2 regions of the Alcanivorax sp. genome follow, and region 1 is predicted to be linked to the other one. Evidence: predicted binding sites of a transcription regulator. Region 1 holds the regulator's gene; the other holds the start of a gene.

Evidence for each region. The regulator FNR, encoded in region 1, switches genes on or off when oxygen is low (the NO sensors DNR and NnrR bind a similar motif). The targets are predictions, from matches to a motif close to TTGATNTANATCAA.
Region 2: a site for FNR is predicted at 1,267-1,280, ahead of KZ772_RS00050 (Hsp20/alpha crystallin family protein). Genes of this name have one in related genera too.

The regions. Positions count from the first base shown of each region.
Region 1 covers NZ_CP080267.1:668,371-671,759, forward strand. Annotated here, with positions in the region: gene yaaA (peroxide stress protein YaaA) at 1-431, shown strand, start outside; gene KZ772_RS03010 (hypothetical protein) at 463-759, opposite strand; gene KZ772_RS03015 (universal stress protein) at 777-1,694, opposite strand; gene fnr (fumarate/nitrate reduction transcriptional regulator Fnr) at 1,691-2,437, opposite strand; gene hemN (oxygen-independent coproporphyrinogen III oxidase) at 2,485-3,389, opposite strand, start outside.
Region 2 covers NZ_CP080267.1:7,963-11,351, reverse strand. Annotated here, with positions in the region: gene KZ772_RS00060 (DEAD/DEAH box helicase) at 1-871, shown strand, start outside; gene KZ772_RS00055 (dodecin) at 979-1,194, opposite strand; gene KZ772_RS00050 (Hsp20/alpha crystallin family protein) at 1,371-1,886, shown strand; gene bla (subclass B1 metallo-beta-lactamase) at 1,989-2,744, shown strand; gene KZ772_RS00040 (hypothetical protein) at 2,686-3,138, shown strand; gene KZ772_RS00035 (nitroreductase family protein) at 3,141-3,389, opposite strand, start outside.

The DNA of each region.
Region 1 (3,389 bases):
ATGGTGTGCTGCGTCCATTGGACCTGATGCAGCCATACCGGCTGGAAATGGGCACGAAACTGGATAACCCCCGCGGCAAGGACCTCTATACGTTCTGGGGCGACATTATCACCGAACAGCTCAACAAGGATATGAAAGCGGCGAAAACCGACGTACTGGTGAATCTGGCATCCAATGAGTATTTCAAATCCGTGAAGAAGAAAGCCATCGATGGCCGCATCATTGAGCCCGTATTTCAGGATGAGAAAAACGGCAAGTACAAGGTGATCAGCTTTTACGCCAAGAAGGCCCGGGGATTGATGGCGGCGTGGATCATCAAGAAAGGCATCAAGGATCCGGCAAAACTGCAGAATTTTGATGTGGCGGGTTATCGTTTCTGCGCGGCGGAATCGACAGCGGATAAGCCGGTATTTCGGCGGCAAGAACAGTAGGAGCGTCGCCAGCGACGCTCCTGGAGCACGGCTAGTCTCTGTCTTCGAATTCGCTGCGGGCGGCAAGCAGGCCGGTTTTCAGGCCATCCCAGGCCAGCTCCACGCCGGCTTTGATGTCTTGCCAAGCATCCTCGCCATGGGATTCAAGCTTTTCCAGTTTCGCTTCCAGCGCGTCGCGGCGTTCTTCAATGTCAGCAATTCTCTGCTTGGCTTCCGCGCGCCACTCTTCTCGTTTGTCGCCCAGCCTGGCAGTCAGCCGATCCAGCTGATAATCCCAGTCTTCCAGCTTCTGGCGAATGTTGTCGGCAAAATCCTTCTTGTCAGTCATTGTGTGGTTCTCCTGAGTCAGGCTTGCCAGGGGCTCTGGAAGCCTTCGGGTTTGATCACCAGCACATCGGTGCTGGCACGGGTAATGACGGATTCTGCGGTGGCACCGAGCAGCAACCTTTCCGGAAGGTTGCGATGCACAGTACCGACCACCAGCACATCGATGTTTTGTTCATCACAATATCTGGCCAGTGTTGGCGCGACCGGGCCGGTCAGGATTGTCATCTGATCCTGGCCAAGTCCGTTGGCGGAGCCGAACTGCAGAAAGCGTTCGCGGTAGAACTCGCGGATCTTGTCCATTCCGCCGCTGTAATCGGGGATCGCTTCGCCCACCAGCAGAATCAGGCTGTCGTCCATTTCATCCAGCACATGGCAGGCTCGCAAGGTACCGCCTAGCTTGCTTGAAAGTTGGCCTGCGGCATCAAGCACCTCGATTGCCAGCGGATCATCCGGCTGCTCCTCGCTGCCCGGGTCCAGAGCGGCCAGTATTCTCGGGGAGGGCGACCACTGAGGGCCATGCACACACAGCACCGGGCAGGGCGCCTTGCGAATCAGTTGCCAGTCCCGGGGCGTAAACAGATGCCGGCGCAGACCGCTCTCTTCGCTGGTATGTACCACCAACATGGCGGGTTGCAGGCCAAGAATGCTGTCGCGCAGGGCCGCCATGCTGTCTTTGTGCCACAAAATGGAAAGCTCGCAGCCCTCACTGTCCGTCAGTTCGCCGATGCGCTTCTGCCAGGCTTTATGGATCTGTGCCCGGGCGGCGTTGCGGCGCTCCTGATCAACGCCAACGGCACGCAGCATGGCAGAGGAGTAGGCATTGACCAGAACATGCAGCGGCACCTGCCTGGCAGCAGCGATTTGTTGAGCCTTGTGCAACGCTGGCTGGGGTGCCTTCAGGTCACTGTCGAGAATGGCCAGAACGGGGGCAGTCACAGGCTGGCCTCCAGGTTCTGCCGTTCACCGCAAAGGCTGCCACGATCCAGAATTTCCACTTCGCGACCTTCTACGCGCAGCCATTCATTCTGTTGAAAGCGGGTAAAGATACGACTGACGGTTTCCACCGCCAGCCCCAGATAGTTGGCGATGTCATAGCGAGACATGGGCAGGCGGAATATTCGCTCGCTGAGTCCGCGGCGTTGGTGGCGGGCTGACATGGACAGCAGTAGCGAGGCCACCCGATCGTCGGCATTTTTCTTGCTGAGCAGCATGTGCAGCTCGCGGTCAGAGCGAATTTCGTTGCTCATCAGACTGAAGAAATGGTGCTGCAGCGAAGGGATCCGTTGAGACAGCATTTCCAGCTTGGAGAAAGGGATCTCGCAGACCGTGGCGGTTTCCAGGGCCTTGGCATTGGAAACGTGGTGCGCAGTACTGATGCCATCCATACCCAGCACTTCACCGGGCAGATAAAAACCGGTGACCTGTTCGTCGCCTTCATCGCTGAGCACATAGGTTTTCAGCGCGCCGGAGCGGACCGCATAGACCGCCTGGAAATCATCCGCCGCACGAAACAGGTGCTCGCCGCGCTTCAGGGGGCGCCCCCGGTGAATGATGCGATCCAGCTCGTCGAGCTGTGCCGGCGCCACTGCCAAGGGGAGGCAGATGGGGCTCAGACTGCAGTCATTGCAGGAAACATGTTGGGACACGGTGCGACTCCGGTTGATAGCTGCGTAATGCAAATTTCACCTTGCAGTATAGGGCAGGGTGAACAACAAACGAACAAGATTCAAATGATGCGACTGAAGCGATTTCTGGCCTCGTTCTGGGTATATCTGTCAAAAGGCATCACCAGGGCTCGACTGACTAGTCTGCCCTGGTCCGTGATGACCAGCCGGTGCTTGTCAACGCGCACCAGTCCCTGGGCCTCAAACTCCACCCAGGCAGCCAGGGCGTCCACAAAATAGTCCGGAAAATTGATTTGCCACTGCTCACTGAACAGCTTCATGTCCACGTATAAGTCGCACAGTAATCGCATGATCAGGTCCCGGCGCATCTGATCGTCGCGATCCAGCACATAGCCCTGTTCTATAGTGGACTGGCCCTGGTCGATGGCTTCCGACCACTGACTTAATGATTTCATGTTCTGGGCGTAAAGATTGCCAATCTGGCTGATGGCGCTGACGCCAAAACCCAGCAAGTCTGCATCGCCGTGCAGGGTGTAGCCCTGGAAATTACGATGCAACAGCCCGTTACGCTGGGCCACAGCAATCTCGTCGTTTTCCAGGGCAAAGTGGTCCATGCCGATGAAGACGTAGCCGGCATCCTGCAGAATGCGTCCGGCGCGCACGAACATGGCCAGCTTCTCATCCGGGCTGGGCAGTGCCATGTCCGGAATCTGGCGCTGGATCTTGAAGCGCGCCGGCAGGTGGGCGTAGTTGTAGAGCGAGATGCGGTCCGGCCGCAGGTCGGCAATCTGCTCAAGGGTTCTGGCCATGCTGGACTCGGACTGCCAGGGCAGCCCGTAAATCAGATCGGTATTGATGGATTTGAAACCGAAATCCCGCGCCCATTCCATGGTCTGACGAATCATTTCGTAGGGCTGCACGCGATTGACAGCCTGCTGCACACGCAAATCCAGGTCCTGAACGCCAAGGCTGATACGGTTGAAACCCAGGCCACGCAGCAGCCCTA
Region 2 (3,389 bases), 660 kb from region 1:
ACAGCTGAATCGCCGCAATCTGCGTGCCGAAGCCCTCAATGGCGATATCCCGCAGCAGCAGCGTGAAAAAACGGTTCAACGCCTCAAGGACAAGCGCTTCGATCTGCTCATCGCCACCGATGTGGTTGCCCGTGGTCTGGACGTGGCGCGCATCACCCACGTGGTGAACTATGACATGCCTGGCGACCCGGAAGCCTACGTGCACCGTATCGGTCGTACCGGCCGTGCCGGCCGCGAAGGCGACGCGATCCTGTTCGTGTCCCGTCGTGAGCAGCACGTACTTCGTCAGATCGAACGCACCACTCGCCAGGCCATCGAAAAGATGACCCTGCCGTCCGTGGACGACCTGAACGCCAAGCGCATTTCCCGCTTCCAGGAACAGCTGACCGCAGTACTGGAAGGCAACGGTCAGGAAGAAACCCGCGCCCTGGTCAACCAGCTACGCGAGAGCATGGACGTCAGCGACAATGACATGGCCACTGCTCTGGCGATGATGATGTTCAAGCGTGAGCCGCTGATCCTGAAAGAACCGAAAATGATCAAGGAAACACGCTCTCGTCGCGAACCTGCCCATGCGTCAGGCGGCCGTCGTGATGATCGCGGCCCGCGCAGCAGCAACAAGGGCGGCAAGAGCGACAAGGCCATGCGTAGCTACCGTATCCAGGTCGGTCATGACCACGGCGTCAAGCCGGGCAACATCGTCGGCGCCATCGCCAACGAAGCCAAACTGCCCAGCCGCCTGATCGGCCCGATCAAGATCCACCAGGACCATAGCACCGTAGATCTGCCGGAAGACCTGTCTCCCCGCCAGCTCCACGTGATCCGCACCGCGCGGGTCTGCCAGCGTTCCCTGAATCTGGAAGCGGTATAAGCGACTAGGAACTAGCTTCTAGCTTCTAGCTGCAAAACAAAAAACCGCGCCCGAGAGGGTGCGGTTTTTTTGTAGCTTGTAGCTCGTAGCTCGTAGCTTTCGTTCCTTCAAGATCCGGAAATCCGGAACCCTACCTTCAGAGTCACCTGATAATGTCCCACCTTGCCATCCACGATATGGCCGCGGGTTTCTGTTACTTCAAACCAGTCCATCATTTTCAGGCTTTCGCTGGCTGTGGCCAGGGCGTTGTCGATGGCATCCTCAATACTGGTTTTGGATGAGCCCACCAGTTCCACTTTCTTGTAAACGTGATGATCGGACATATCACTCTCCTTTTCTGTCCTCGGTCACTTCATCTGTGACACTCCCGGACAGGGATTACAAGGGGAACCCCCATGATATTGATCAATTAATCATCAACAAATCATTGAAAGCGGCGCCCTCTTGCCTCAAAAAGAGAAGAGGAAAGGTGATGTCCTTTATCAAAGGAGGTTATGCGATGGATATGCACAAAATGACTCCCTGGAACTGGCTGCGCCAGGAAAGCAGTCGCGAACGTCCGTTGCCGCAACGTCAGCCTCGTCACCCCCTGCTGCGCTGGGAACGCGAGTTCGACAACTGGTTTGAGCAGATGCTGGGCGACATGGCCTGGACCACCCCGGCGCCCCACGCGGAACCCAGCATCCCGTTCCGCCCCAACCTGGATATTCTCGAGCGCGATGACCATTACCTGATCACCGCCGAACTACCCGGCGTGGACATGCAGGATCTGCGTGTCACCCTGCACCAGGACGCCCTGACCATTGCCGGCCAGAAGCAGGAGGCGCAAAGCTCCGAGCGGGATGGCTATCACTACAGTGAGCGACGTTTCGGACAGTTCCAGCGCATGCTTAATCTGCCTGCGGACGCGGATGGCGAGGCCATGGAGGCGGTGTTTCACAACGGTGTGCTGTCGCTGACCATTCCCCGCCACGAACACCACGGGCACGGCAGCAAGACCATCAAGATTCATTAAGGCAGGGCACCCTACGGAAATGAGAAATTCTTTCCCGGTGCCAAGCCTGTCACACGGGCGATCGTAAACCGTCGTACCATGGGTTTCCTGATCAGGAGACCCATGATGCGTATCGCCCTTGCCCTGTTACTGTTTATCAGCCTGCCTCTGCAGGCGGAGGAAATCCGTCTCAGCGATGATTTGCAGGTCTACCCGTTGACCGAGCACACCTGGGTGCATCGCTCCTGGGAAGTGATTCAGGGGCAGCGCTATGCTTCCAACGGGCTGATCATCATTGAGGACAACACTCTTACCCTGATCGACACCGCCTGGGGGGACGCGCCCACGGCGCTGTTGCTGGACTGGATGGAACAGCGGTTCGGCAAGGCCCCGGATCTGGCCATCCTCACCCACTCCCACGACGACCGCATGGGCGGCGCCAGTACCCTGGCGGCCCGGGGCATTCCCGCCTGGGCTCACCCGGCCACGCTAGACATCGCCCGCAACGACCCCGGTACTTTCTACGATCCGGACATTCCCCTGCCCCGAACCATTGAGGCTTTCACAGAGCAATCACGGATCAAGTTCGCTAATCTGGAACTCTATTACCCGGGCCCGGCGCACAGCCCTGATAACATCATTGTCTGGTATGACCGTGATGAGGTTCTGATCGGAGGGTGCGCAGTGAAAGGGGGCTCGGCCACTGCAATCGGCTATGTGGAAGGCTCCAACGCCAACCACTGGCCCGTTGCCATGGAAAACGTGCTGACCCACTACAGCGAAGCCAGCATTGTGGTTCCCGGCCATGGAGACATCGGCGATGCCAATCTGCTTACCCATACCCGCGACCTGGCCCGACAGGGTCTGGCGACTCAGTAAGGCGCTGCTACTGGGTGTTGTCGTCACCGCCAGCACGGCGGCGCAGGCGGACAACGACACCGTGCTGCGGTTCGACACACCGGTACAGATCGATGGTGACGCCCGCTTTGACCGGGACAGCCCCCTGCAACCCAGCGCCAGCAGCTTTCGCGTACGGGAAGCCAATACCCTGAGCAGTGACAGCGGGCAACGCTGGGCGCTGGTCACACTGGAAAACAGCGACAGTGGCAAGCGCATCCTGCAGAACAACTACCTGGTGGCAGAGTTTGCCAATGGGGAACGGCGCCACGCCACCGGCCTGGAGGGTGCTTTCGCCCCCGGCGAGCAGCAGCGCAAGATGGTTTTCTTCGGTTACCACCGCTTTCCCATACTGCGTATCTTTACCGCACAATAGCGTTATTTTTCCTTGATCAGCAGTTCGCTGAGGGGCTGACGATCCGGCCGGAACTGATTGATCCGGGTATCCGCCTCGTAGCCCAGCGACAGTCCACACAGCAGCTTGTAGTTATCCGGCAAGTGGAAATGCTGCTCCAACGGCGAACGCCACAGGCCCAACGCTCCCTGGGCACAGGTGCCGAGACCGGCATCGGTGGCAGCCAGCATCAGATTCTGCAGAAAGATCCCTGCATCCAGGGCACTGTAAAC